Regions from separate parts of the Pseudomonas sp. NPDC090752 genome, predicted to be linked through region 1. Evidence: riboswitches for the same ligand, from Rfam matches in the RefSeq annotation. Region 1 holds a riboswitch; each other region holds the start of a gene.
The links. A riboswitch is a leader RNA that binds a small molecule or an ion and turns the genes downstream of it on or off. The one in region 1 is predicted to bind cobalamin.

Region 1 (10,614 bases):
ATCCACCCGAGGGCGATCGAGCACGCTCAACGGCAGGATCTCGAAGTCATCGACGCGCTGGCTGCCGGTGGCCCACACCGGCCGCACGCCCATCAGCGCCATGGCCTGGGCGATGTCATCGCCACCTGTGCGCATTGTCGCGGTGCCCCATACCGAGAGACCGAGTTGGCGCAAGTGATCTCCGTGGTCCTGGAGATGGCGCTCAAGGATCAGGTTGGCCGAAGCGAAACCCAGGCGCCAGGCCGTGGTGGTGGGCAGGTTGCGTACATCGACGGTATAGAAGTTGCGGCCGGTGGGCAGCACATCCAGGCGTCCACGGCTAGGTGCACCGCTGGGGCCGGCCGGCACGAAGCGCCCGGCCAGGGCTGCAAGCAGTCCATTGATTTCAGCCGCCCCGCAAGCGTCAAGATTGGGCGCAACTTGGTCCAATAAGGCTTGCATTACCTCGTGTACTGGCTGCCAGTGAGTCTCGACGGGCAATTGAAGGCTACCGTTCAGCGCTTGCTCGATAACCTGCAGCGCCAATAGCTCAAGGCGCTCGCGGGTGTCACCGCAGGTGCGCCATGCTGATTCGCTGATGGCTTGCAGCAGCGCTGGGCGCGGGCCAGCCCAATTTTGCCCGAGATCGCAGTCCAACGGGTCGAAGCCCAGCACCAGGGCCTTGGCGAGCGTGCGCAGCACGCTGGCATTGCCGCCCCGGCCATCGCCGCGCTCTACTCGCAGCAGTGCCAGCAACGTGTCGATCCGCAGACGTGCCTGCGGGGACTCGCCAAATACATGCAAACCGTCTCGAATCTGCGATTCCTTGAGGTCGCACAGGTAGGTATCCAGGCGCGGCAGCCACACGTCGGCATCATCCAACTGGCCTTCCAGCTGCAGTTCTCGGTCGATGTGGTTGGCCTTCACCAAGTCAAGAATGTCGCCCTGCAGTTCTCGGGCGCGCCGTGGGTCGAGCATCTGCGCTTCGTAGAATTCGTCGGCCAGTTGCTCTAGATGGCGCAGTGGCCCGTAGGTTTCGGCACGGGTCAGCGGCGGCATCAGGTGGTCGATGATCACCGCTTGGGTGCGGCGCTTGGCCTGGGCACCCTCGCCCGGGTCGTTGACGATGAAGGGATAGATATTCGGCAGCGGGCCCAGCAGCGCATCAGGCCAGCATTGGGCAGACAGGCCGACGCCCTTGCCGGGCAGCCACTCCAGGTTGCCGTGCTTGCCGACATGGATGACCGCATCGGCAGCGAAGGCATGGCGCAGCCAGAAATGGAACGCCAGGTAGCCGTGCGGCGGCACCAGGTCCGGGTCGTGGTAGACGGCACTGGGGTCGACCTGATAGCCACGCGCCGGCTGGATACCGACGAAGGTCAGGCCAAAACGCAGGCCAGCGACCATTAGACGGCCGCTGCGGTACATCGGGTCCTGCTCGGGCGGGCCCCAACGTTCCAGCACGGCCTGGCGGTTAGCTTCGGGCAGGCGGTCGAAGGCAGCCTGATAATCCGCCAGGCTCAGGCTTTGCGCGCAAGGGCGCTGGTCGAGGTGTTCAAGATCGTTGGTGACACCGCCAAGCAACTGGTGGATCAGTTGCGTGCCGCTGCTTGGCAGTTCGGCCAGCGGGTAGCCTTCAGCTTGCAGGGCTTTGAGGATGTTCAGGGCCGCTGCAGGCGTATCCAGCCCGACGCCGTTGCCGATGCGTCCATCACGGGTCGGGTAGTTGGCCAGCACCAACGCCACGCGTTTCTGCCCATTGGGCAGGCGTGCCAATTCGACCCAGCGCCGCGCCAGTTCGGCGACGAAGTCCATACGCTCGGGGTGGGCGCGGTAGCAGACCACATCGGACTGGCTGCGCTCGCTGCGCCAGGCCATGTCCTTGAAACTCACCGGGCGGGTGATGATGCGCCCGTCCAGTTCAGGCAAGGCAATGTGCATCGCCAGGTCGCGGGCGCCCAGGCCCTGCTCGCTAGCCTCCCAGCCGGGTTGGTTGTCCTGCGCGCAGATCGCCTGCAGCACCGGTATGTCGCGCCGGAACGGTCGCAGGTTGGGGCGTTCCGGGCTGGACAGGGCAAAGCCTGTGGTGTTGATCAGCACCTCGGCGCCCACTTCGTCCAGCCAAGTTTCAACCTGCTCAAGGCAGGTGCTTTCCTTGAGGCTGGCGACGGCGATCGGCAGCGGGTTGAGCCCGGCGGCCAGGAGCCGTTCGCAGAAAATATCGATGAACGCGGTGTTGGCCGCCTGCAGGTGCGAGCGATAGAACAGCAACGGCGCCACCGGATGTTCCGGGTGCCATTGGGCGTACCAGTCCTCCAGGGCGGCAGCGGGTATGTGCGGGTGGTAGATCGAGGTGCGTGGCAATGGCTGCGGCGCATCCCAACTGTAATCACGGCCCAGCCACTGATTGGCCAGGCACTTGAACAGGTTGACCGCGTTGGCCTTGCCGCCTTGGCGCAAGTAATGCCACAGGCGCTCGGCCGGCTCGCCAGTGACCGTGCCAAGGCCGGTCAGCTCGGGGTCGGGCCGGTCGTCACCCGGCACCAGGATCAACTGCACCCCGCGCGAGGCCAGTTCGACCAATTGCTCGACCCCATAGCGCCAGTAACCGACGCCGCCGTGCAACGACACCAGGATCACCTTGGCATGGCGCAGTACCTCGTCGATGTACAGGTCGACCGAGGCATGGTTCTGCACTTGCATGGGGTTGGCCAGGCGCAGGCTGGGGTAGTCATCCGGCAGTTGCTCGGCAGTTTCAGCGAGCAATGCAAGGTGCGAATCGCCGCTGCAGAGGATCACCAGTTCGGCGGGCGTCTGGCCGAGGTCGGCGATGCTGTCGTCCGGCACGAAACCGCCGGGCTGGGTCCGCAGCAGGTGCATGGGTCAGGCGCCCAGGGCTTGGCGCAGGCGCGCTTCCAATTGCACGGCATCCAGGTCCTGGCCGATCAGCACCAGGCGCGTGATGCGCGGCTCGTCGCTACGCCAGGCGCGGTCGAAGTGCTTGTCGAAGCGGGTGCCCACGCCCTGTACCAGCAGGCGCATCGGTTTGCCGGGGATGGCCGCGAAGCCCTTGGCGCGCAGGATCCCGAACTCCACCACCAACTGCGTCAGCGCATCGAGCAACAGGGCTTCGTCGGCCTCAGGCAGGTCAATGGAGATGGAATCGAAGGCGTCATGGTCGTGGTCGTCATGATCGTCGCCGTCGTGGTGCGAATCATGGTGAGTACGGCGGCCATCGATGTGCGCCTCCGACTCCGCGCCCACGCCCAGCAGCACTTCGAGCGGCAAGCGCCCGCTGCTGGCTTCGATCACCTTGACCGCAGGCGGCAGTTCTTCGGCAACCTCAGCGCGCACTTTGGCCAGGCCCTCGGCGTCGATCAGGTCGGCTTTGTTCAGCACCACCAGGTCGGCGCTGGCCAGCTGATCGGCAAACAGCTCATGCAGGGGCGATTCATGGTCCAGGTTGGGGTCGAGTTTGCGCTGGGCGTCGACCTGGTCCGGATAGGCGGCGAAGGTGCCGGCGGCTACGGCCGGGCTGTCAACGACGGTAATGACCGCATCAACCGTGCAAGCGTTACGGATTTCCGGCCACTGGAAGGCTTGCACCAGCGGCTTGGGCAGGGCCAGGCCGCTGGTTTCGATGAGGATGTGATCGAGGTCGCCGCGGCGCGCCACCAGCTCGCGCATTACCGGGAAGAACTCTTCCTGAACGGTGCAGCACAGGCAGCCGTTGGCCAACTCATAGACCCGGCCGCTGGCCTCTTCCTCGGTGCAGCCGATGCTGCACTGTTTGAGGATTTCGCCGTCGATGCCGAGCTCACCGAATTCGTTGACGATGACCGCGATGCGGCGGCCCTGGGCGTTGTCCAACATATGCCGGAGCAAGGTGGTCTTGCCCGAGCCGAGGAAGCCGGTGACGATGGTGACGGGGAGCTTGGCCAGTGTTTTCATGTCGCGTTGCCCTTGGCAGGATGGCGCGGGCATGCGGGACGAAAGCCGCGGGCCAGGTGGCCGGGCTCGTTCGCCACCGGATCACCCCGCCCGGTTGAAAGTCGAAAACGTCACGAGGCAGGTCTCCTGGCTTGCACCGTTGCGCCCCCTCATTGAACAGGGGCTGGCGGGATGACGCCTTCCCGCGCCAGGGCGCAGTGGCTGTGTCGATCCGTTTCGGTGCTTACAGTTGCGGGGGCAGCCGCGGCTTGTACCGCGTTCCCGTCTTAGCTTCGGCGTGGCCGAAGAACCTCGAAGCGGCAAGGCTACGCGGGGGGTGGTGGCTGGTCAACTCATGGCTTGAGATTTGTGCTGCCCCTGAGATCGAGCGCCGCGCGGGCGGCGCTCGATCTCAAGAGCAACATAAAACTCAAGCGAACACTACACACCACCTCACCAATTGACGCAAACCCTCCCCCGTGCTCTCCTTACACCTCGCGTTCAGGTGCCCCCACGGGGGTGAAACGGGAAACCGGTGCGTCGCAAGCCCTCACCAGGGCGCGACAAACCCGGTGCTGCCCCCGCAACGGTAAGCGAGTGAAACGTCTGGACCACTGTGCCACGCAGTACGGCATGGGAAGGTGACGCTTTACCAGGAGCCCTGCTCCTCCTCGCAAGCCCGGAGACCGGCCTGGCGTTCATGAACACCCCGCGGTGGGCGGGCGCTGTCGCATTCCCCTGGGCCATTCAAGCCCGGGGTTGTCGCGCTCGCCTGTGCCCCGTTGCCCATACAAAAGCAAAGCAGAGGAACGCGTCATGCCCATCACCAGCACCAAGCACGCTATCGCCACTCCCGTCACCCTCAGCCAGCGCGTGGTCATCGCCGCCGCCGCCAGCCTGCTGGGCCTGTGCCTGGTCTACTTCGCCGGTTTTTCGCACCTCGAAGCCGTGCACAATGCCGCGCACGACACCCGCCACAGCGCCGCCTTCCCCTGCCACTGAGACCGCCCCATGATCAAGCGCATTGCCCGCACCGCCGGGTTCAGCGGCCTGCTTGCAGCCTTGCTGCTCACCCTGCTGCAAAGTTTCTGGGTGGCTCCGCTGATTCTGCAGGCGGAAACCTACGAGTCGGCGGCGCCTGCCGTCGAGCAGCACAGCCATGACGGTGAAGCAGCCGTTGCCCATGAACATGCAGCCGGGCATGAACACAGCGAAGAGGCCTGGTCGCCGGAAGACGGCTGGCAGCGCATCCTCTCCACCACCGGTGGCAACCTGGTCGTCGCCGTCGGCTTTGCGCTGATTCTCGCGGCCCTGTACAGCCTGCGCGAGCCCAACCGAGTCAGCACTGGCGCGCTCTGGGGCCTGGCCGGCTTCGCCGTGTTCTGCCTGGCGCCCACTCTGGGACTGCCGCCTGAGCTGCCCGGCACTGCCGCCGCCGACCTCGGCCTGCGTCAGAGCTGGTGGATCGGTACCGCTGCCAGCACCGCCATCGGCCTGGCGCTGCTGGTGTTTGCCCGGCACTGGCTGCTCAAGGCGCTCGGCGTGGCATTGCTGGTGATGCCCCATGTCATTGGCGCACCACAGCCCGATGTCCACGCAAGCCTGGCCCCTGAAGCCCTGGAAACTCAGTTCAAGATCGCTTCGTGGCTGACCAATGCCGCCTTCTGGCTGGCCCTGGGACTGCTCAGTGCCTGGTTGTATCGCCGCTCAAGCCAGGCCTGATGGCCAGCGAACAGCCGCAGGTGGCGCTGTACGCCGGCTTCGGTTGCCGCCGAGGCTGCCCGGCGGATGCGCTCGACGCCCTGCTGCGCCAAGCGCTGGACCGCCATGGTCTGGCGCTGTCTGCGTTGCAGGGCATCGCCAGCATCGCCTTGAAAGCCGACGAGCGTGGCCTGCAACAACTTGCCAAACGCCTCAACCTGCCGTTGGTTATATTCGAGGCCAACCAGCTGCAGGCGTTCGAGCCCCTGCTCAGCCACCGCTCCGCGAAAGCCTTCGCCCACAGTGGCTGCTGGGGCGTTGCGGAGAGCACAGCGCTGGCCTTGGCGCATCTTGATCACGGCCGTGTCACGCTTCGGGTGACACGGCAGACGCTCGGCACTGCCACCCTCGCCCTCGCCTGCGGCGATTAATCGCAACATCCAAGGATTTCTCATGACGGTCTACTTCATTGGTGCCGGCCCCGGTGACCCCGAACTGATAACGGTCAAGGGGCAACGGCTGATTCGTCAATGCCCAGTGATCATATACGCCGGCTCCCTGGTACCCGCCGCCGTACTCGAAGGCCATCAGGCCGAAACGCTCATCAACAGTGCCGAACTGCACCTGGAACAAATCATCGACGCCATGCGCTCAGCGCATGCAAAAGGCCAGGACGTGGCCCGCGTACACAGTGGCGACCCCAGTCTGTATGGGGCTATCGGCGAGCAGATCCACCACCTGCGCGAACAGGGTATCGATTACCAGATCATCCCCGGGGTCACGGCCACCGCCGCCAGCGCCGCCTTGCTGGGCTGCGAGCTGACCCTGCCGGAAGTAGCGCAGACCGTCATCCTCACGCGTTACGGCGACAGCTCGCCGATGCCAGCCGGGGAGCAACTGGGCGACCTTGCCCGGCATGGCAGCACCTTGGCCATCCACCTAGGTGTCAAGCACCTGGCACGGATCGTCGACGAACTATTGCCCCATTACGGCAGCGGCTGCCCTGTGGCCGTGGTGCACCGCGCGACCTGGCCGGACCAGGACTGGGTGCGCGGCACCCTCGGCGATATCGTCGAACAGGTTGGCGCCAAAGGCTTTCGTCGCACGGCACTGATCCTCGTCGGGCACGTGCTGGGTGACGCGCCGTTCACCGCCTCTGCCTTGTATCGCGCCGGACATTCGCACCTCTATCGGCCAGGCGACTAACCGTTGCCAAGCAGCCAATGGCCGGAGCAGACTCCAGGTTCCTAACCACGGACTGGAGTCATGCCCATGCTGGCGCTACGCCCTAATTGCGAATGCTGCAATGTCGATCTGCCGGGCGATAGCCCTGATGCGCTGATCTGCTCGTTCGAATGCACCTTCTGCCGCCGTTGTGCCGACACTCACTTCCATGGTCGCTGCCCCAACTGCTCCGGCCAGTTGCTTGCTCGCCCCCCCCGCGTCGGCCAGTCCTTGAGTAACAATCCTGCTTCGACCCAGCGCGTCCTGAAACCCCACGCTGGCTGTAAGTAACCAATCATTGCAAGTGACGTCGAATTCAACCCGAAGATGCCTGTTTTCAGGCATTTTTGTAGGATTTTTCGACAACGCCAACCTCATTAGTCAACGGATCTATACTCGCCATTACCAAGGCGTCGGAATGGACGTATCGTGCTGCGCTGCAGAAAGATCTTGCAGACGTATTCCTGATTAGCCCAGGGAAACGGCCCACATTCCGACAGGAGTTATCCTCATGACAACCGTGCTGATCGTCGATGACCACTCAACCGTTCGATTTGCCGTACGCATGCTGCTTGAGCGCGAGCGCTTTCAAGTCATAGGTGAAGTCGACAACGGCAGCGAAGTGGCGCAGGTAGCACGCAAGCTGCAACCCGACGTCGTGGTCCTGGACATCGGCCTTCCTGGTCTCGACGGGATGGAGGTGATCAAACGCCTGCAGCAGCTCGAGCATTCGCCCAAGATCATGGTACTGACCGGCCAGGCCACCGACTTGTATGTACGCCGCTGCCTGGATGCCGGTATTGGCGCATTCGTGACCAAGAGCGAAGACCTCGACGCCGTCGTCTTTGCGCTCAAGGCCCTGGTCAAGGGCTATTCCACCTTCCCGCAGATGGCAGTCAACAGCAATACGCTGGACAGTGAGCCGACACGCCTGGGCAGCCTGTCCAACCGTGAGATGGAAGTGCTGAGACGGCTGTCCAACGGCGAAAACAACAAGCACATCGGCAGTCAGATGAACCTGAGCGCCAAGACCATCAGTACTTACCGGGGCCGGATCATGGACAAGCTCAAGACGGAGTCACTGGTCGAGATGGTGGATCTGGCCAAGCGCAACAACGTCAACTGAGCGCAATCATCATGAAGCGCACGTTGGTTGGCCTGCTACTGGCTATCAGCCTGGCCTGCTGCCCAGCCGCAACGCTGGCTGATGCCGAGCCGCGCCAGTTACTGGCGAGGGCCATCAGCGCTACGTCACCGTTACAGCTGGACGCTCAGGACCGCCAGTGGCTGCAGCAGCGCAAGGTTCTGCTACTGGGTAGCTCACGGCCCGACTATCCACCGTTCGAAATCAACATCAGCCCGAATGATTATGAAGGCTTGAGCGCCGACTACGCCGGGCTGATCGCCGAGCAGTTGGGCGTGCCGATCGAGGTCAGGCGCTTTGCCAGCCGCCATGAAGCGATCGCCGCCCTGCGTGAGGGCACTATCGACTTGCTGGGCAGCTCCAACGCTTTCGAGGCCGCGGATGCCCAGCTCAGCCTTAGCCTGCCCTATGCCGACGACATGCCAGTCATCGTCACCCGCGAAGGCCGTACGCTGAAACACAACAGGGACCTGGCGGGCCTGCGACTGGCCATGGTCGATCACTACCTGCCCGGCGAGACCGTTCGCAGTCTCTACCCCAGCGCGCAGTTGAGTTTCTACCGTTCCACCCTGGCGGGCCTTGCAGCCGTCGAACTGGGCGAGGCCGACGCTTATCTGGGCGACGCGATCAGCACCGACTTCCTGATCGGCAAAAGCTACCAGGGCATGGTCAAGATCGACCATTTCTGCCAGGTGCCGGCCGCGAGCTTTTCCTTTGCCCTGGCCGGTGACAACCCACGCTTGCGACGCTTGATCGATACCGCCCTGGCGAGAATCAACGAAAGCGAACGGTTGAGCATCCTGCGCCGCTGGACCAGTGGCAACACCAGCCTGCTGCTCGAGCGCCACCTCTCTGCACTGACTGTTGAAGAACAGGCCTGGATAGACAGCCATCCAACCGTTAGCGTACTGGTCGACACTGCGCTCGCGCCCTTGACGTTCAACGATAACCAGCAGCGTGCCAGCGGTATAACCATCGACCTGCTCAAGCAAATCACCCTACGTACCGGCCTGCAGTTCAACCTTACCGAACGCAACGCGGTCCAGACCATGGTCGAGCAGGTGGCACACAGCGAAGCGCAAATGATCGGGGCCTTGGGCTACGGCACCGAGCGCGCCGAACAGCTGCGCTATACCCGTCCCTATCTGGTCAGTCCCAGAGTACTGGTCACGCGCAGCCAGGCCGCCTGGCCTTTGCAGGCCAGAGGCCTGGATGGACAGCGCATAGCCCTGCTGCGTGGGTCGCCGTTGCGAGCCGACGTGCAACGCCAATACCCGCAAGCCACAGTGGTCGAAGTGAACAACCCGCTGGGGTTAATGGAAGCCGTGGCCAACGGCGACGCGGATGTCGCCTACAGCAGCCACATCAACGCGGCGTACTACATCAACCATGTCTTCAAGGACAAATTGCGCATTGCCAGCGTGCTAGGGGACGACCCGGCGATCGCCGCGTTCGCTGTCGCTCCCGACCAGCCGCAACTGCAGGCCATTCTTGACAAGGCCCTGCTGAGCATTCCGCCGGAAGAGCTCGACCAGCTGATCAATCGCTGGCGCAACAGCACCGTGGTCAGTGACAGCCCATGGCGCAATTACCGCACGCTGGCGCTGCAAGTGCTGGTGCTGTCTGCATTGCTACTGGCCGGCGTGGTGTTTTGGAACAGCTACCTGCGCAAGCTGATCCACCAACGCACCGAAGCCCAGCGCGCACTGCAGGCGCAGTTGGCGCTCAGCCGCGGCTTGCTTGAACAATTGCGCCAGGCCAAGGACGATGCCGAGCAAGCCAGCCAGACCAAGAGTACGTTTCTGGCGACCATGAGCCACGAGATCCGTACCCCCATGAATGCAGTCATTGGCTTGCTCGAAATGGCGCTCGAAGATAGCCGAGCCGGACGTTGCGATGCCTTGGCGCTGCAGACTGCGCACAATTCGGCCGTCGGCCTGCTAGCGCTGATCGGCGATATTCTGGATATCTCACGCGTGGAGTCTGGTCACATGACCCTGCAACCGGTGGCCACCGACCTGGTCGAGTTGGTCCGCACCACCCTCAGGGTGTTCGAGGGCAATGCCCGAACCAAAGGACTGAAACTGCAGGACGAGCTGCCAAAAGGCCCGGTATGGATGCTGGTGGACCCCACGCGGCTCAAACAGATCCTCTCCAACTTGCTGAGCAACGCCATCAAATTCACCGACCACGGCGAGGTACAAGCCACCCTTCTGCTCAAGTCGCAGAGCGCTGACCGTCTCATTCATGTGGAACTCAGCGTGCGGGACACCGGCATCGGCATTGGCCTGGAGGACCAGGCTCGTCTGTTCAATGCCTTCGCACAGGCTAAAGGCCCCAGGTCGAGCCAGGGCGCCGGCCTGGGCCTGGTGATCAGCCGGACCTTGGCCGAACTCATGGGCGGCACCTTGAGCTTGCAAAGCGTCGAAGGCGTGGGCACCCGGGTTTTGGTCCAAATGGACCTGCCTATCAGCGAACCACCCACGCCCATCGAACCCAACCTGCCTAATCAGGAAATCGCAACGGGGCCTCTGAAGATTCTGGTAGTCGACGATTACCCGGCCAACCTGCTGCTCTTGGAAAAACAACTAAACAGCCTGGGCCATCAGGTAACCCTGGCCGAAAATGGTCAAACG
Region 2 (10,614 bases), on a different contig from region 1:
GCGGAGCATGTTGTTATGTCTTCCACGCAAAGGTCATGGCTGACCACGCGCACGCAGGCAGGCGCGCCGGGTCAGGCGAAATGATCGGCAGCTGCGGGGAAGGCGACGGGGGAGGCGCGGGGGTTGAGGGCAGGGCGTTGATAACGTGGGGGCGGTTGCGCCCAGCTGCGCACGACGATCGGTGAGGTGGCAATGGTGTTCGAGGTAGCGAAGGACCAGCCGCCGCTGCTGAGCGGCACCGCCAGGCCGAACGATGAACACACTGGGCAGTCGAGCTGGGCCATGTGCTGGTCGCCGCCGGCGCCATCCAGGTCGATGGCCACACCGTGCTCACTGTTGATCGAGCAAAAACCACCTTCCAAGCCGGCCAGGCGCAGGCCGCCCATCTGGCCATGATGCAAACCGCACAGCAACAGGCTGAACAGGACGCTGGCATAGAGCGTCCAGGCAGTCAGCGAGCGAGTGTGCCGGGTGATTTTCATGCCGGCGAATCTATCACCCGGATGAACGGTAGGGTAGTCGCGCTCGGCCTACGTGCAGCGCGACAGGTTGTCGCAGGTCAGGCGGCGCGTTCCAGCGCATCCAGCAGGTTGACGAACTCCAGGGCCAGTTTGTGCTTTGGCGCCAGGTGCACCAAGGGCACCGACGCCTGGTGCGATTCGCGCATCTTGATCGAGCTGCTCAGGTACACCGGCAGCACCGGCATGCCCTCGGCGCGCAACTGATCGACCAGGGTCTGGTGCAACGCAGTGCGTCCGGCGAACTGGTTCACCACTACACCTTCCACCTGCAGCGCCGGGTTATGGTCCTGGCGCAGCTCCTCGACCTCGGCCATCACACAGTGCAGCGCCTGGCGCGAGAAGCTGTCGCAGTCGTACGGGATCAGCAGGCGTTGCGCGGCCACCAGTGCGCTGAAAGTGTAGAAATTGAGCGCAGGCGGGGTATCGATATAGATCCGCTCGTAGTCCTCGCCCAGCTCCACCAGCAGCTTGCGCAGCTTGTTGATCTTGAACTTGCTCTCCAGCTTGCTCTGCAGGTCGCTGAGGTCGGGGCTGGCGGTGATCAGGTGCAGGTTGCTGTAGCGGGTTTCGGTGATGGCCACGCGGTGCTTCTTGCCCGAGGCGGTAACCGGCGACAAGGTCTGGCGGAAGAAATCGGCGATGCCGGCGGGGATGGCGTCGTGGGTCAGGCCGGTGAGGTAGTAGGTGGCATTGGCCTGGGGATCGAGGTCGACCAGCAGCGTGCGATAGCCCTCGGCGGCACTGGCTGCGGCCAGGTTGCACGCGATGCTCGATTTGCCGACGCCACCTTTCTGATTGAAAACCACACGACGCATGAGACGCTCATCCATGAAGAAGGGAAATGTCAGGTTGGGGTCAATCCTATGACCGAAAGACGACAGTTTTATGACAAGGCTTGTTACAAACTGCTTTCTAGCCCTCTAGCACGGCTATTTGATGTAGCGCTCGTAAAAATTTAGCGTGGCGAGGTTCTTGTCCTTGGCCTCGAACATGATGTCGAAGCGGTCGCTGAACTGTAGCGCATAGCGGTTGGTCCAGTCGTTCCACATCTGTGCGCTGTGCGCGTACAGGTCGCGCTTGTTCACTTTTTCCAGCAGGGCGGGGATGGTCAGCTTGGCTTCGGCATCGAAACCCAGGGTCTGAAGATGCTCAGGGGGCTGCGAGTAATGCATGGTCGGGCGTACATCGCGCCAACTGTCGATGACCCTGTCGACGCGAGGGTCGTTCGGATCAATGTAGTCGCTTTCGTGGATCCAGCAATGGTGGATATCCAGCACTACCGGCGCCAGGTCTGCCAACGACAGGCAGTCATCGACGCCGTAGGTCTTTTCGTCGTTTTCGAACGTGATCACATTGCGCGCCACTTGCGAAAGCCTTGGCCACACGTGGCGAATGCCTGGCGCGCCCAGGCGCCCGGCGATGTGGATATTGCACTTGAAGTCCTGGAAGCGTTGGCCGAACCCCATCATGCGGATCATGTCGGCGTGGTACTCGAACTCGGCCAGGCTGTTTTCCACCACGTCAGGACGGTCTGAACCGAGCACGCAGTACTGACCGGGATGCATGGACAGGCGGATGTCCGTGTTGCGGGCGAAATCACCTATGGCCGAAAAGCCTTTGATCATCAGCGCCTGGAATTCGCTGTCTTGGTAGACAGGCGCAACGCTGGGGTGGCTGTACAGCGGCAGCAGGTCGCTGCTCAGGCGCACCATGCGCAGCATGGCGGGAAGCTCGGCAACATACCCCAGCAGACGTAACTGGGCATCGAGGTTGTGCTGTACCAACTCGAAGAGCTTGGCGCGGGCCGCTTCCGAGCTTGCCCCGGACAACCAGCGCAGCGTCGTGGTACGCGGGTTGAACGTACGCTCGATGGTTTCCAGCGCCTTGATCGACAGGCTGCGGTGCGGGTGGCGGTACATGCAGGCAAAGCCCAGGCGGGGCATGGTGGTCTCCGGGAGCGGGTATGAGCGTTGGACTGCGCATGCAACCGAACGATCAATCAAACGTCAGGATCCGGCGCTTTCCAGTACGTTCAGCTCGTCTTCCACCTGTTGCAGACGTTGCTTGGCCAACGCCTGGGCCTTTTCATCGCGCGCGGTCTCGCGCATCAGCCGGGTGAGTTTTTCACTCAAGCGTTGCCCGTCTTCGGTCTCTTCCAGTGCCTTGGCCTTGGCCGGGTCGCGGGTGACCTCGACGATGGTGGCGAACTCGGTGTCGCTGAAGTTCTTCTCGCTATAGAGCTTGAACAGGTCCTGGCGCTGGTCCTCGACCGTGAGGTGCTTGCGCAGGACGCCACGGATGGTGTCTTCGGCCAGTTGTGGGTGAGTGCGGGTGAGCAGCGATGCCATGCGTTCGATGTTGTGCTCGTAGGCTTCCTGCAACGGCAGGTTGGCCAGGATCTGCTCTTCGCGGCTGGGCTTCTGGTCGCAGGCGGTGAGGGCGGCGGTGAACAGCAGGGGCAGCAGCAACTTCGGGATGCGGGGCATGGGGTGGCCTTGGGCGCGCGATTCAGGTGGGGATTATAGCGAGGTCGGGCCGATGCCCGCGAGCCATACCAGCACTAAGAAATGTGCTGTAGGGTAGGGGCACCTTTGCCTACGCCATGCTGACAGCCCCATGCCGAACTGGATCATCCAATCGCCCCGCCGTGAGGCCGTGGCCGAAGTCGTAGACTTCGTCGACAGCGCCCGCCGTGCGCTTTTCCCCTTGCTCGCCAACTCGCCGTTGCCCAAAGACCTGAGCCATTTCGAGGCAACCTATCTGGATGGCGAAGGGCACTTTCTCGAAGCCCGTGATCAAGGCCGATTAGTCGCTGCCATCGGTTACCTGCCGTACGACCATCGCTTTTGCCAACTCGATTACCACGGCAAGCGTGTAGTCGAAATCGTGCGCCTGTTCGTGCTTCCCGAATACCGCCGCCACGGCTTGGCCGCTGCACTGTTTGCAGCGTTGCGTGAACATGCCGTGGGGGCCGGCACCGAATGCCTGTACCTACACACGCACCCTTTTCTGCCTGGGGCGATCCGGTTTTGGGAACGGCAGGGGTTCGTGGTGACCGATATTGAAGATGATCCTGTGTGGCGCACTACGCACATGGAGCAGTGGCCGGTGGCGTAGGAATTTTCCAGTTGTTCAGCCGCTAGCCTGGACACCCTGTTCATTTCCAACAGCCGACCATTTCCTTACCTTCGGGTCTTTGGCGATGACGAAGAAGGAATCCACATGGCCCATCTTGCACTGTACAAACTGCAACTGCTCGATGAGTTCGAGTGCCGAACCGACAGCTGGAGCTTCGGCGATTTTGAACGGCGATTAAGCGAGTTATGGCCCAAGTCGTCCTACCACGATGCCAAGGGCATCATCAATGCGGCGCACCACGAGCGCAAGTGGCCGAGGACGGTGAAGCGGTATCTGCTGACCAACTATCAGGAGCATAGGAATGTCAGTTCGGAATTCAACGATACCTTTGCTGATGTGGTGGCGGCGATGAGTGATCAGGAACGGCGGGAGTGGGGGGTGGCTTAGTACTTAAGTGCCTGGCCTGAATTGAGCTGTAGGAGCGGCTTCAGCCGCGAAGCTGGCGACACGGTGGATGGCACCGGCTTCGCCGGTGTTCGCGGCTGAAGCCGCTCCCACAGGTTTTATTTAGCTTCAAAAACCGCCCGTCAACGGCCACTCCACCGCCAACCGGATCTGATCCCCATCCAGCTCCGCCTGCGCCGTATCCCCGCGATGCACGTTATGCCTGATCGAGAACGTGGTCCCCTTGGCCTTGCCGCTCTGCACCACATACCGCGCCTCAAGGTCCCGCTCCCAATGCTTGCCATCCTTGCCATACCCCAGGTACGCATACCCACCAGTGGGGTCCACATGCGTCCCATCAATATCGAACCCGCGCACATACAACGCCGTCAGGTTCAGCCCCGGCACGCCATACGCGCCCATGTTCAAGTCATACCGCGCCTGCCAGGACTTCTCGTTCGGCGCATTGAAGTCGGACATCTGCACGGCGTTGGCAATAAAGATCGCGCCACGCGTCACGTAGTCGAACGGGGTGTTGCCATCCACCTGCTGCCAGCCGAGGCTGAAACTGTGCGGGCCTTGGCTGTAACGCGATACCAGGCTCCAGGTGGTGTTGTCGATACGCCCGGACAGGGCCTTGCCAGTGTCGGTGGTGCGGTACAGGTTGAGGTCCAGGCTCAGGCTGCGGCGGTCGTCCAGGGCGTGGGTGATCGTGCTGCCGAGGTAGTGCTGGTTCCAGGTGTCCTCGTAGCGGGAGGAGTACAGGCTGCCACTGAAGGCGGCGCTGGGGTTCCACACCACGCCGGCGAGGTCGAAGGTGGTGCCCTGGCGGCCGTTGGAGTAGTTCACCACGAAGCCCTGGTCGTGGCTCGACGCGTTGCGGTCTGTGCTTTCGTTGAAGTGCCCGGCCACCAGCTTGACCTTGTCGATTTCGTTGCTGGTGAGGAAGAACCCCGTCGCTGTTTCAGGTAGCAGGCGGCTATCGGACGAACTGAACACCGGTGTTTTTACCCGCTGTTCACCATAAGACAGCACGGTGTTGGACAGGCGCAGCTTCAACGCCGCGCCACCGCGGCTGTATTCGTTCTTCGGATGACCGTCGTTATCCACCCCGAGCAAACGGGCCTTGCCGGCACGACCGCCACCACTGTCGAGCTGTACGCCAAGATAGGCGTGGGCATCCACGCCCACTCCGATCGGCCCCTGGGTGAAGCCGGACTGGAAAGTACCCATCAGGCCGTAGGCCCATTCCTCCGCCAGGCCATTGCGTTCGCTGCGCGGTTTGTAGGCATTGCGCGCAGCGCTGTTGCGCCCACCGTGTTTGTAGTCACGTTGGTCGAACACCGTGCGGTTGAGGATGCTCCAGGTGCTGTCTTCGAGCAGGCCATTGCTTTGCGACTGCGCCGACTCGGCCATCGCCAAGGGGGCGAGGCTCAGCAGCGGCAGGGCCAGCAGCAGACGACTCATTGCCCGGCCTCCAGTTGCTGCAGTTGCGCCGCGAAGCGCGCTTGCGCCCGTGCCGGCAACGCTGAAGGTAGTGCGGTCGAACCGGTTTCGCCCACCTGGATCAGCATCACCATGCCCATCGCCAGGTGCGGAATGCACTGGATGCCGTACAGCCCTGGCACCGTGAAGGTGTGCTCGTACGGCTGGTTCAGTTTGCTCTTGAACACCTCGGCGCCGTTTGGCAGCAACCCAGGCACGCTGGCCGCGTTGTGGCCGCTCTGGGTCGGCACGAAGCGCACGGTATCGCCCGCTGCGATGCGCAAGTGATCCGGTTCGTAGACCATGGCGCCCGCCGTGCCGCGGTTGAGCATCTTCACTTCATGCACTTCGGCCAGGGCGGCAAAGGGCAGCAGGGCGCTGGCGAGCAGCAGGGCGGTGGAGCGCAACAGCATGACGGGAACTTCCTGGTTCAAGGGGCGCGAAAGCGCAGGATGCGCGCGCCGTCGAAGGGGTCGGTGAGGTAGCGGGCGTGCACGCCGAAGGTGCTCAGCAGGCGTTCGGGAGTGAGGACTTCCAGCGGCTTGCCGAGCGCAACCAGGCGGCCTTGATCGAGCACCGCCACGCGGTCGCAGGTGAGCGCCTGGTTCAGGTCGTGCAAGGCCACCAGGGTGGTCACCGGCAGCGCCTGCACCTGCTGCAGCAGGCTCAGCTGGTGCTGGATATCGAGGTGGTTGGTCGGCTCGTCCAGCAGCAGCACTTGTGGGCGCTGGGCCAAGGCACGGGCGATGTGTACGCGTTGGCGTTCACCGCCGGACAGCGAACCCCAGATGCGCGTGCGCAGGTGCGCGGCATCGAGGTCGGCCAGGGCCTGCTCGACGATGGCGTGGTCGTCTTTGGAAAACGGTGCCAGGGCCGACAACCACGGCGTGCGGCCGAGGGCTACGGCGTCGAATACGCTGATCGCGTCGAGGGTGTCGGCCTGTTGTTCGACCAATGCCAAGGCTTGGGCGATACGTCGGCGTGGCAGGCGTGCGAGAGGTTCGCCGAGCAGCTGCACGTTGCCGCTATGCGGCGTGCGCAACCCGGCCAGAAGTTTCAGCAGCGAGGATTTGCCCGAGCCGTTAGGCCCGACGATGCCGAGGGTTTCGCCTGTGATGACCATCAGGTCGATACCGCGCAGCACAGGGTTGCCCGACAGTTGCAGGCTTAGCCCCTGGCAGGCCAGCGGGGCAACGTGCAGGGTTGTCATGGCTGTCATGCGCGCCCCCTGCGGCTAACCAGAATTAGCGCGAACACGGGGGCGCCGATCAATGCCGTGACGACACCGACGGGAATCACCTGCCCGGGGATCAGCGTGCGCGACAGCATGTCGGCAGCGATCAGGAACAACGCACCGCCCAGGGCACTGGCCGGCAGCAGGCGGCTATGGGCGGGCCCCAACAACAGACGCAAGGCATGTGGAATGACCAGCCCGACGAAACCAATGGCGCCGACGATGGACACCATCACCGCCGTCACCAACGCCGCACAGCTGATCAGCAGCAACTGGCTGCGGCGCACCGGGATGCCCAACGATGCCGCCGAATCGGCGCCGAAGGTGAAGGCGTCCAGCGTACGGCGGTGCCACAGGCACACCGCCAGCCCGAACAGCGCCACCGCCACTGCCAGCCACACCGACGGCCAACGCACGCCGCTGAGGTTGCCCAGCAGCCAGAACAGAATGCCGCGCGCCTGCTCGGCGGTGGCCGACTTGGTGATGAGGAAGGCGGTCAGGGCGTTGAACAGTTGCGAACCGGCGATGCCTGCCAGGATTACCTGGGCGTTGTTGCTGCTCGGGCCGGCCGCGCGGGCCAGCACCAGCACCAGACCGAAAGCCGCCAGGGCACCGACGAAGGCGCCGCCAGACATGCTCAACGCCGCGCTACCCAAGCCCAGCAGGCCGACCAGCACGGCGCCGGTCGAGGCCCCGGCCGAGAGGCCCAGCAAGTAAGGTTCCGCCAGTGGATTGCGCAGCAGCGCCTGCAGGATCACCCCGCAGGTCGCCAGCCCCGCGCCGCAGGCCGCGGCGACCAAGGTGCGGGTCAGGCGGTAGTTCCAGATGATGCCAGCGTCGATCGGGTCGACCGGGTAACCGGCCTGCCAAAGGTGATTGGCCAGTACCTGGAAAACCACGCGCAGCGACACCGTGGTTTCGCCAATCGCGGTGCCTGCCAGCAAGGCGGCGAGCAGGGCGACCAGGGCCAGGGCGGTGCAGGGCAGCAGTCGCTTCATCACTGGGCCGCTTTACCGCTGGCGAAGGCCGTCGACAGGGTCTGCAGGCCACGGAACAGGCGGATGCCGGCCTGCATGGCGTCGGCGTCGAGGATGATGATGCGGTTGTTCTTCACCGCATCCATGTGCTGGGTGACCGGGTCGCTGTGGAGGAATTCGAGCTTCTTCTGGTAGTCGTCGGCCGGGAAGCGGCGGCGGTCCATGCGGGCGATGATCAGCCAGGTCGGGTTGGCCTTGGCGAGGGTTTCCCAACCCACGGTCGGCCATTCTTCGGTGGACTTGACCACATTGCGCACGCCCAGGGTACGCAGCATGAAGTCGGCGACACCCTGCTGGCCGGCGACGTAGGGGTCGATGTCCAGGTCGGCGCTGGAGAACCAGAACAGCGCTGAGGTATTGCTCAGGTCCTTGCCGGCCAATTGCTGCTTGGCAGCGTCCAGGCGGGCTTCGAGATCGGCGTTCAGCGCGGCGCCACGGTCCTGTACGTCGAAGATTTCAGCCAGCTGGCTGACGCTTTTATAGATGCTGTCGACCTGGAAGGCCTGCAGGCGCGTGCCGTCGGCACCGACCAGGTTGTCCTTGCCTTCGCAATCCGAGGGCAGCAGGTAGGTGGGGATCTTCAGTTCGGTGAATTGTTCGCGGGTCGCAACCACGCCCTGGGCGCCGACCATCCATTCGAACTGCACGGCCACCAACTGCGGACGCTTGCCGACCACCGCTTCGAAGCTTGGGTCGTTGTCGGCCAGGCGCGGCACCTTGTCGTTCAGTGCCTTGTACTCGGGCAGCACGTTGTTGAACCACAATGACGTGCCGGCCAGCTTTTCGCCCAGGCCCAACGCATAGAGCATCTCGGTACCGGCCTGGCCGATGGTCACCGCACGCTCGGGGGCGTGGGCGAAGGTTTGCGGCGCGCCGCAGTTGTCCACGGTCAGCGGGTAGTGGGTGGCGGCGGCCTGGGCCACACCGGTGAGGCTCAGGCCGGCGAGCAAGGTGAAGAAACGAGGCAGCATGCGGGGCGATCTCCTATCGGACAGTTCACGGAAGAACGCACGGACAGGCATCGCCGAGCCCCTGCAGGGCGCAGGGGCAACACTGATGGCCAATCCCGGACACCCCGCCGGTTGGTGAATGTTGGCCGGCAGGTCTCCTGACTGGTGCGTCGTCGTCCGGCTCCAGCCTTCCCGGATCAGTCATCCAGTGGCATCGATGGAGCGAACTCGGCACTTACAGTTGCGGGGGCAGTTCCCTTTGGCGCGCCTGGGCGGCCTGGGATTCCCTATTATTTCCGTGGTGGAAACCGGCGGCCCGCATGGTAGACCATCAGGCGCCGGGTGAAAACGCTAAATCAGAAGTACTTGAGCCAGGTAATGTCGCGACGGCGCGCCTTGAGCCGGGCGAACCATTGCACCGGCAGGTACAGCGCCAGCGCCAGCAGCACCGCGCTCAGCCATACCGCGCCGATACCATCGAAGCCGAAGTAGTCACCGTGATTCAGACCGAACAGGGCGACGCTGGCCAGGTACAGCAGTTTCAGTACGTACAGGTGCAGCAGGTAGAAGAACATCGGCGCCGCGCCAAACACCGCCAGGGCGCTGATCCAGCGTGCCTGCCCGGCGCGTTCGAAGGCCCGCAGCAACAGCAGGCCGCAGCTCAGGGTCAGGGTAAGGAACAGCAGTGAAGGCGGGTATTTGGTGATGTTGAAGAAGCTCATCAGCGTCTGCGTGAAGGTTGGGTAGCCGCTCCACGGCGCCTCGCCATAGCCGTTGAGCATGCGCAGTACGACGAAGCCCAGCAGGGCGATCACGCCCCCCAGCAGCAGTCGATTCTGGCGTTTCTGCGCATCTGTGCCGCGGGCAAACCATGGGCCAAGGCCATAGCCCAGGGCAATGACGCCGATCCAAGGCAATACCGGGTAGGAAGTACGCAGGCGCAGGCTATCGGAAAACTCCAGCCAGCCACGGTCATGCAGGATCGCCCACGGCACATGCATGGCCGACTCCACGCCGAAGTGCAGGCCATCGAGCAAATTGTGGCCAGCGATGATCGCGGCACCAACGGCCAGCAGGGCAGGGCGTGGCAACCACACCAGCAGTGACAGGGCGATCATGCTCACGCCGATGGCCCAGATCACTTGCAGGTAGATCACGCTGGGCGGCAGCTGGAAGGTCCAGGCGAAATTGACCAGGGTGAACTCCAGCACCACCAGGAACAGGCCGCGCTTGAACAGGAACGCCGAGACATCGCTGCGGCCCTGGTACTTCTCGCCGTACAGCCAGGCCGACAGGCCGGTCAGCAGCACGAACACCGGTGCGCACAGGTGGGCCAGGGTGCGGCTGGCGAACAGTGTCGGGTCGGTGGCGTCGATGGTCATCGGGTCGCTGACCTGGCGGTGCAGGAAGAACGTCTCGCGAACGTGATCGAGCAGCATGAACAGGATCACCAGGCCGCGCAAGGCGTCGATGCTCTGCAGGCGCTGGGTGAGCAGGGTGGGGGTGGCGGCGGCGCTTGTCATGGAAGAGGGTCGCAGGCAGGAATGAATGTCAAATGAAACGTTATCTTATAACTATTTCATTTGAGTATGAAAGTTGTTTTTGTGTTGTTCATATTGGCCCTTTCGCGGGCAAGCCCGCTCCCACAGGATCTCCACTGTCTCGCGTTCAGTGATGAACCTGTGGGAGCGGGCTTGCCCGCGAAGAGGCCGGTAAAGGCAACCTACATCAGAAGCTGTAATCCACCGTCGCAAAATAGGACCGCGGCACGCCCATGATCCACTGCGTACCGCTGAAGGCCGACGCCACATACTCCCGGTCAAACAGGTTGTTCACCTGCAACCCCATGCGCACATCCGGCAATA
Region 3 (7,429 bases), on a different contig from region 1:
GCCTGGAGCAGATGGTCCCGGCCAACGGCAGCGTGTTCAGCACCGCCTTCACCGTGTCGATCGAGGCCGCCACTGGCGTCACCACCGGTATCTCCGCCGCCGATCGGGCGCGCACCGTGGCGGCGGCGATGGCGGCTGACGCCCGCCCTGAAGACCTGGTACAGCCTGGCCACATCTTCCCGCTGCGCGCCCGCGAAGGCGGTGTGCTGACCCGCGCCGGCCACACCGAAGCGGGTTGCGACCTGGCGCGCCTGGCCGGCTTCGCCCCGGCGTCGGTGATCGTCGAAGTGCTCAACGATGACGGCACCATGGCCCGCCGTCCGGACCTGGAAGTGTTCGCCGCGCAACATGGCATCAAGATCGGCACCATCGCCGACCTGATCCACTACCGCCTGAGCACCGAGCAGACCATCAAGCGCATCGGCGAGCGCGAGTTGCCGACGGTGCATGGCGCCTTCCGCCTGGTCACCTACGAGGACCGTATCGAAGGCGGCGTGCACATGGCCATGGTCATGGGCGATATCCGCCGCGAGCAGCCCACCCTGGTGCGCGTGCATGTGATCGACCCACTGCGCGACCTGGTCGGCGCCGAATATGCCGGGCCGGCCAACTGGACATTGTGGGCGGCGCTGCAGCGGGTTGCCGAGGAAGGCGCCGGGGTGGTGGTGATTCTGGCCAACCACGAATCCTCCCAGGCGCTGCTCGAGCGTGTACCGCAGCTGACTCAGCCCGTGCGGCCTTACCAGCGCGGGCAGTCGAAGGTGTACTCGGAAGTCGGTACCGGCGCGCAGATTCTTCAGGACCTGGGTGTGGGCAAGCTGCGCCACCTGGGGCCGCCGCTCAAGTATGCGGGGTTGGCGGGGTATGAGTTGGAGGTGGTGCAAAGCATCCCGTTCGAGCCCGGGATGTTGAGCTGAAACGGGGCACTTGTGGGAGCGGGCTTGCCCCGCGAAGGCGGCAGTGAATCCACCGACGCCTTCGCGGGCAATCCCGCTCCCACAGTGTGCCAAGCAGGGTCGAGAGATTAGTGATGGCCGGTCGCCTTATCCTCTTGCCAAAAGTTTGGAATACCATAATATGATATCCCGTAGACCTTAAAATTGCAGGCCGGCACCTACACTCAAGAACGGCCACTGACACTTTGTTTTAGCTGCTCCCCGAATACTGTTGGCGGGCGCGCCCAAAAAGCCCCGCCTCGAATAACAAAAGCAACGAGGGCGTAACCATGCTGTTGAGCAAACGTGTAACCGCAGTGCTGTCCGCCAGCCTGCTGACCCTGGCCTGTCAGGCCGTGCAGGCCGCCGACAGCCTGAACTTCGTCAGCTGGGGCGGGACCACCCAGGACGCCCAGAAAGAAGCCTGGGCCGTACCTTTTACTAAATCGACCGACATCAAAGTCGTCCAGGACGGCCCGACCGACTACGGCAAGCTCAAAGCCATGGTCGAGAGCGGCAACGTGCAGTGGGACGTGGTCGACGTGGAAGCCGACTTTGCCTTGCGTGCCGCCAGCGAAGGCTTGCTCGAACCCCTCGATTTCAACCAGATCAAACGCGACAAGATCGACCCACGCTTCGTCAGCGACCACGGCGTCGGCTCGTTCTTCTTCTCGTTCGTGCTCGGCTACAACGAAGGCAAGCTCGGCGCCAACAAGCCGGTGGACTGGACCGCGTTGTTCGACACCAAGACCTACCCCGGCAAACGCGCCCTGTACAAATGGCCAAGCCCCGGTGTGCTGGAACTGGCCCTGCTGGCCGACGGCGTGACGCCCGACAAGCTCTACCCGCTGGACCTGGACCGCGCCTTCAAGAAGCTCGACACCATCAAGAAAGACATCGTCTGGTGGGGCGGTGGCGCCCAGTCGCAGCAACTGCTGGCCTCCGGTGAAGCCTCGCTTGGGCAGTTCTGGAACGGCCGCGTCTATGCCCTGCAGCAAGATGGCGCGCCGGTGGGCGTGAGCTGGAAGCAGAACCTGGTCATGGCCGACTTCCTGGTTATCCCCAAAGGCGCCAAGAACAAGGACGCGGCCATGAAGTTCCTGGCCAATGCCAGCAGTGCCGAAGGCCAGGCCGAGTTCGCCAACAAGACCGCCTACGCCCCGGTCAACGTCGACAGCGTCGCCAAGCTCGACAAGGACCTGGCGCAGAACCTGCCGACCGCCTACGCCCAGGACCAGGTCACGCTGGACTTCGCCTACTGGGCGAAGAACGGCCAAGCCATCGCTGCGCGCTGGAATGAGTGGTTGGTCAAATGAAAGTCGCCATCAACGCCCTGCAGAACGCGCAAGGTGCCCCCACGGGCACCGGCGCCCCGCAAACCGCACCCCGGCGCGAACCCATGAGCCGGCGTTGGAAAGGCAGCCGTAACCTGCTGCCGGCCCTGCTGTTCCTTGGCCTGTTCTTCTTCGCCCCGCTGATTGGCCTGCTGCTGCGCGGGGTGCTGGAGCCGGTGCCGGGGCTGGGCAACTACGAGCAGCTGTTCGCCAACTCGGCCTATGCACGGGTGCTGTTCAACACCTTCTCGGTGGCCGGTGTGGTCACCCTGATCAGCGTACTGCTGGGCTTCCCGCTGGCCTGGGCGATCACCCTGGTGCCCAACGGCTGGGGCCGCTGGCTGTTGAACATCGTGCTGCTGTCGATGTGGACCAGCCTGCTGGCGCGCACCTACTCGTGGCTGGTGCTGCTGCAGAGTTCGGGGGTGATCAACAAGGCGTTGATGGCCATGGGCATCATCGATGCGCCGCTGGAAATGGTGCACAACCTGACCGGCGTGGTGATCGGCATGAGCTACATCATGATCCCGTTCATCGTGCTGCCGCTGCAGGCGACCATGCACGCCATCGACCCAATGGTGCTGCAGGCCGGCTCGATCTGCGGTGCAAGCCCATGGACCAACTTCTGGAAGGTGTTCCTGCCGCTGTGCCGCTCGGGGCTGTTCTCGGGTGCGCTGATGGTGTTCGTGATGTCGCTCGGTTACTACGTCACCCCGGCCTTGCTCGGCGGCGCGCAGAACATGATGTTGCCCGAATTCATCATTCAGCAGGTGCAGTCGTTCCTCAACTGGGGCCTGGCCAGCGCCGCCGCCGCACTGCTGGTGGTGATCACCCTGGTGCTCTTCTACCTGTACCTGAAGCTGCAGCCGGAATCCCCGGTCGGCAACGCGAGGTAATCCGCCATGCTTCTGTCTCCCAATGCCATGGGCCGCCCGCTGCGCACGGGCCTGTACCTGACCACCGGGGTCATCGCGGCGTTCCTGCTGCTGCCGGTGGTATTCATCATCCTGCTGTCGTTCGGCTCGTCGCAGTGGCTGGTATTCCCGCCACCGGGCTGGACCTTCAAGTGGTATGTGCAGTTCTTCGCCAACCCTGAGTGGATGGATGCTGCGCTGGCCAGCCTCAAGGTGGCCGTGCTGACGACCATCGCCGCCGTGTTGCTGGGCCTGCCTACCGCATTTGCCCTGGTGCGTGGCCGTTTCCCCGGCCGCGAGATGCTCTACGGGCTGTTCACCATGCCGATGATCGTGCCGCTGGTGATCATCGCCGTTGCGGTCTACGCGCTGTTTCTCAAGCTGGGCTACACCGGCACGCTGTTCGCCTTCGTGGTCAGCCATGTGATCGTCGCCCTGCCCTTCACCATCATCTCGATCATCAACTCGCTGAAGCTGTTTGACCAGTCGATCGAGGATGCCGCGGTGATCTGCGGCGCTTCGCGCCTGCAGGCAATTTTCAAGGTGACCTTCCCGGCGATTCGCCCGGGGATGATCGCCGGCGGCCTGTTCGCCTTCCTGGTGTCGTGGGATGAGGTGGTGCTCAGCGTGATGATGGCCAGCCCCGACCTGCAAACCCTGCCCGTGAAAATGTGGACCACCCTGCGCCAGGACCTGAGCCCGGTAATCGCCGTCGCCTCGACGCTGCTGATCGGCCTGTCGCTGTTGGTCATGGTCATTGCCGCCGCCTTACGCCGGCGCACCGAAGTCAACGCTTGATTGCGCGGAGAAAACAACAATGAGTGCAGTGATCAAAGACAACGCGCATAGCCAGACCCTAGTCAGCCTGCGCGGCCTGAACAAGCACTACGGCGACTTCACCGCCGTGGACAACCTGGACCTTGAGATCCAGGACGGCGAGTTCCTCACCTTCCTCGGCTCCAGCGGCTCGGGCAAGTCCACCACCCTGTCGATGCTGGCCGGCTTCGAAACCCCCAGCAGCGGCGAGATCCTGGTCGAAGGCCAGTCGCTGGTGAACGTGCCGCCGCACAAGCGTGATATCGGCATGGTGTTCCAGCGCTACTCGCTGTTCCCACACCTGAACGTGCGCGACAACATCGCATTCCCGTTGGCCATCCGCAAGCTCGGCGCCGCCGAGATCAACAAGCGGGTCGACGCCATGCTCAAGCTGGTGCAACTGGAGAAATTCGCCCACCGCAAGCCCTCGCAGATGTCCGGTGGCCAACAGCAGCGCGTGGCGATTGCCCGAGCGCTGGTGTACGAGCCGCGCATCCTGCTGATGGACGAGCCGCTCGGCGCGCTGGACAAGAAGCTGCGCGAAGACCTGCAGGATGAACTGCGCCAGCTGCACCGCCGGCTGGGCATCACCATCGTCTACGTGACCCACGACCAGGAAGAAGCCATGCGCCTGTCCCAGCGCATCGCCATCTTCAGCCACGGCAAGATCGTTGGCCTGGGTACCGGTTACGACCTTTACCAGAACCCGCCGAATGCCTTCGTCGCCTCGTTCCTGGGTAACTCGAACTTCCTGCGCATCAAGGCCAGCAGTCATGGTGCCGGCAGCTTTGAAGGCCAACCGGTGGCGATCCGCCTGACCCCAGGCCTGGCGGCCGGGCAGGACGCGCTGATCATGGTGCGCCCGGAAAAGGCCCTGGCCCTGACCACCGAGCAGGCCGCGCGCGAACCGTTGCCCGCGGGCTGGAACGAAGTCGTCGCCAAGGTCGGCGAAGTGCTGTTCCTCGGCGAAAGCCAGACCTGCCACGTGATGACTCCAGGCGGCACCGAACTGACGGTGAAAGCACTGTCGGCTGCCGGCATGCCGATGCAGCCTGGCGATACCGTGAAGGTCCGCTGGGCGGTGGCCGATGCGTGCATCTACACCGAGTGGGCGGAAAGCGACCTGAGCAAGTCGGCCGGCGCACACTGACCGTCACGGCAGGTAAATGATTGACGCGCGCCCCGACCAATGGTCAGATGCGCGCCAGTTTCAGGTGTCCTGCGCCGCCGTGCGCAGGGTGAAACGGGAAGCCGGTGCGTCGTGGTTCACGACAAGTCCGGCGCTGCCCCCGCAACGGTAAGCGAGTGAGGCCTTCGACACACCACTGTGCGCCTGCATGGGAAGGTGAAGGCGTCCTGACCCTCGCAAGCCCGGAGACCGGCCTGAAGCTTCACTTGGCAACCCGCGGTGGGCGGGCGCAGGCCGGTATCCGCGTGCGCGCCTGCGTGCGTGGTTGTGCCTTTGCGTGTTTTCCACCGGGATCCATTCATTCCTGCTGTTAGTGGAAAGACATGTCCCGTTCCCTCAAGCTCCACCCCCTGGCGGCCTGCCTGGCCGTCGCCCTGCCAGCCCTGGCCGATGACCATGACAACACCGTGCTGGCGCTGCCTTCCACGGCCATCACCGACACCCTCGATGCACACCAGGTCGACCTTGCCACGCCGACCCAGGCCGGCTCACGGCTGAACCTCAGTGCCCTGGAGACACCGGCCAGCACCAGCACGATCACTGCCGAGCAGATCCAGCAACGCAACAACCTCACCGTGCAGGACGCCGTGACCCGCTCGCCGGGCATCACCTTCGTCGGCAGCCCCGGCGATGGCGGCACCGGCCTTTCGGCACGCGGTTTTACCGGGCATGGCTCGGTGATGACGCTGTTCGACGGCGCGCGCCTGTATACCGGTGCCGGCACCCAGACCTTCCCGGTCGACCCGTGGATGGTCGAGCGCATCGATGTGATCCGCGGCCCGGCTTCGGTGCTGTATGGCGAAGGCGCCACCGGTGCGGTGATCAACGTGATCCCGAAAAAGCCCTTCAGCGGCGACATCCGCAACCACCTGCGCCTGGGCTACGGCTCCTGGGACCGCCAGCAACTGGGCCTGGACAGCGGCGGCAGCCTCAGCGAACGCCTGAGCTATCGCCTCACCCTCAACCAGCAGGCCGGCAACGGCTGGGTCGACCGCACCGACTCGCGCAGCCTGGCCCTGAGCGCCGCACTGCGTTTCGACGCCAGCGACGACCTCAGCTTCACCCTGGCCCACGAGCGCGGCGATGCCGAGCCGGCCAATTACTATGGCACGCCACTGATCGATGGCCATTACCGCAGCAGCCTGCGCAAGAAGAACTACAACATTCAAAACGATGTGCAGCGCTACCATGACGAGTGGACCCGCTTCACCACCGACTGGACGATCAACGACCAACTCAGCACCAGCAACCAGCTCTACTACATCAAGAGCCGCCGTCACTGGCGCAACGCCGAGGACTACAGCTGGGACGCCGACCGCGAGCAGCTGCTGCGCCAGAGTTACCTGGAAATCAAGCACAACCAGGAGCAGATCGGCGACCGCCAGACCTTCACCTTCGACCATTCGCTGTTCGGCCTGGCGAGCAAGACCGTGGTCGGCGCCGAGTACAACAAGGTGCGTTTCAACGTCGACAGCAACTCGCCATACAACGATGTTGGCGGCGACTACATCGACCCGTGGCAGCCGGCACCCGGGTATTTCCACAGCGACTCGCCGACACGCCCGCAAACCCTGTCCACTACCCACACCTTCGCCCTGTTCGCCGAAAACCGCCTGCAGCTGACCGAACGCCTGTCGCTGGTGACCGGCGTGCGGCGCGACCAGAACCACATCGACCGCGACAACCTCATCAACGACACCCGCAGCGACCGCAGCCTGAACGGCGGCAACTGGCGCGCCGGGCTGGTGTTCGCAGCCACCGACAACCTGTCGCTGTACGGCCAGTATTCCACCAGCGAGGACGGGGTGAACAACCTGGTCAGCCTCAGCCCGACGCAGATGAACTACGACCTGACCGAGTCGAAGCAGACTGAGCTGGGCCTCAAGCAGCGCTTCTGGGACGGTCGCGGCGAGTGGACGCTGGCCGCCTTCCATATCGTCAAGAAGAAGCTGCTGGTGGACGACCCGCTGACCCACGAGAAACAGCAGGCTGGACAGCAGACTTCCGATGGCCTGGAGGCGACTCTGGAACTGGCCTTGCCGCAACAGTGGCAGGTCTCAGCCAATGCTTCGCTGGTGCGTGCCAAGTATGACGACTTCGACGAGTTGGTCGGCGGCGTGCCCCAGGACCGCGCCGGCAACCGCCCAGCCAACGTGCCACGGCGTACAGCCAACCTGTGGCTGAGCAAGGGCTTCGGCCAGCAGGTCGAGGCTGGCATTGGCGCGCGCTATGTGGACGAGC

Region 2: it holds a riboswitch for cobalamin, as region 1 does, so the genes downstream of both, ACZ6YA_RS21435 (ABC transporter substrate-binding protein) here and cobW (cobalamin biosynthesis protein CobW) in region 1, are expected to answer to the same signal.
Region 3: it holds a riboswitch for cobalamin, as region 1 does, so the genes downstream of both, ACZ6YA_RS21445 (TonB-dependent receptor) here and cobW (cobalamin biosynthesis protein CobW) in region 1, are expected to answer to the same signal.

What each region holds. Positions count from the first base shown of each region.
Region 1 covers NZ_JBVJLI010000008.1:80,484-91,097, reverse strand. Annotated here, with positions in the region: gene cobN (cobaltochelatase subunit CobN) at 1-2,859, opposite strand, end outside; gene cobW (cobalamin biosynthesis protein CobW) at 2,863-3,930, opposite strand; cobalamin riboswitch at 4,030-4,239, opposite strand; cobalamin riboswitch at 4,396-4,618, shown strand; gene ACZ6YA_RS13100 (CbtB domain-containing protein) at 4,726-4,911, shown strand; gene ACZ6YA_RS13095 (CbtA family protein) at 4,921-5,631, shown strand; gene ACZ6YA_RS13090 (cobalamin biosynthesis protein) at 5,631-6,041, shown strand; gene cobM (precorrin-4 C(11)-methyltransferase) at 6,064-6,816, shown strand; gene ACZ6YA_RS13080 (DUF1272 domain-containing protein) at 6,883-7,125, shown strand; gene ACZ6YA_RS13075 (response regulator) at 7,346-7,960, shown strand; gene ACZ6YA_RS13070 (transporter substrate-binding domain-containing protein) at 7,972-10,614, shown strand, end outside.
Region 2 covers NZ_JBVJLI010000018.1:90,740-101,353, forward strand. Annotated here, with positions in the region: gene ACZ6YA_RS21380 (TonB-dependent receptor) at 1-9, opposite strand, end outside; gene ACZ6YA_RS21385 (DUF2946 family protein) at 72-482, opposite strand; gene ACZ6YA_RS21390 (ParA family protein) at 560-1,336, opposite strand; gene ACZ6YA_RS21395 (UV damage endonuclease UvsE) at 1,451-2,464, opposite strand; gene ACZ6YA_RS21400 (hypothetical protein) at 2,528-3,007, opposite strand; gene ACZ6YA_RS21405 (GNAT family N-acetyltransferase) at 3,138-3,638, shown strand; gene ACZ6YA_RS21410 (hypothetical protein) at 3,744-4,046, shown strand; gene ACZ6YA_RS21415 (OprD family porin) at 4,173-5,510, opposite strand; gene ACZ6YA_RS21420 (pseudoazurin) at 5,507-5,941, opposite strand; gene ACZ6YA_RS21425 (ABC transporter ATP-binding protein) at 5,959-6,747, opposite strand; gene ACZ6YA_RS21430 (FecCD family ABC transporter permease) at 6,744-7,760, opposite strand; gene ACZ6YA_RS21435 (ABC transporter substrate-binding protein) at 7,760-8,770, opposite strand; cobalamin riboswitch at 8,881-9,077, opposite strand; gene ACZ6YA_RS21440 (acetyltransferase domain-containing protein) at 9,106-10,272, opposite strand; gene ACZ6YA_RS21445 (TonB-dependent receptor) at 10,478-10,614, opposite strand, start outside.
Region 3 covers NZ_JBVJLI010000018.1:101,426-108,854, reverse strand. Annotated here, with positions in the region: gene ribBA (bifunctional 3,4-dihydroxy-2-butanone-4-phosphate synthase/GTP cyclohydrolase II) at 1-917, shown strand, start outside; gene ACZ6YA_RS21465 (ABC transporter substrate-binding protein) at 1,226-2,251, shown strand; gene ACZ6YA_RS21460 (ABC transporter permease) at 2,248-3,165, shown strand; gene ACZ6YA_RS21455 (ABC transporter permease) at 3,172-3,981, shown strand; gene ACZ6YA_RS21450 (ABC transporter ATP-binding protein) at 4,001-5,149, shown strand; cobalamin riboswitch at 5,195-5,400, shown strand; gene ACZ6YA_RS21445 (TonB-dependent receptor) at 5,512-7,429, shown strand, end outside.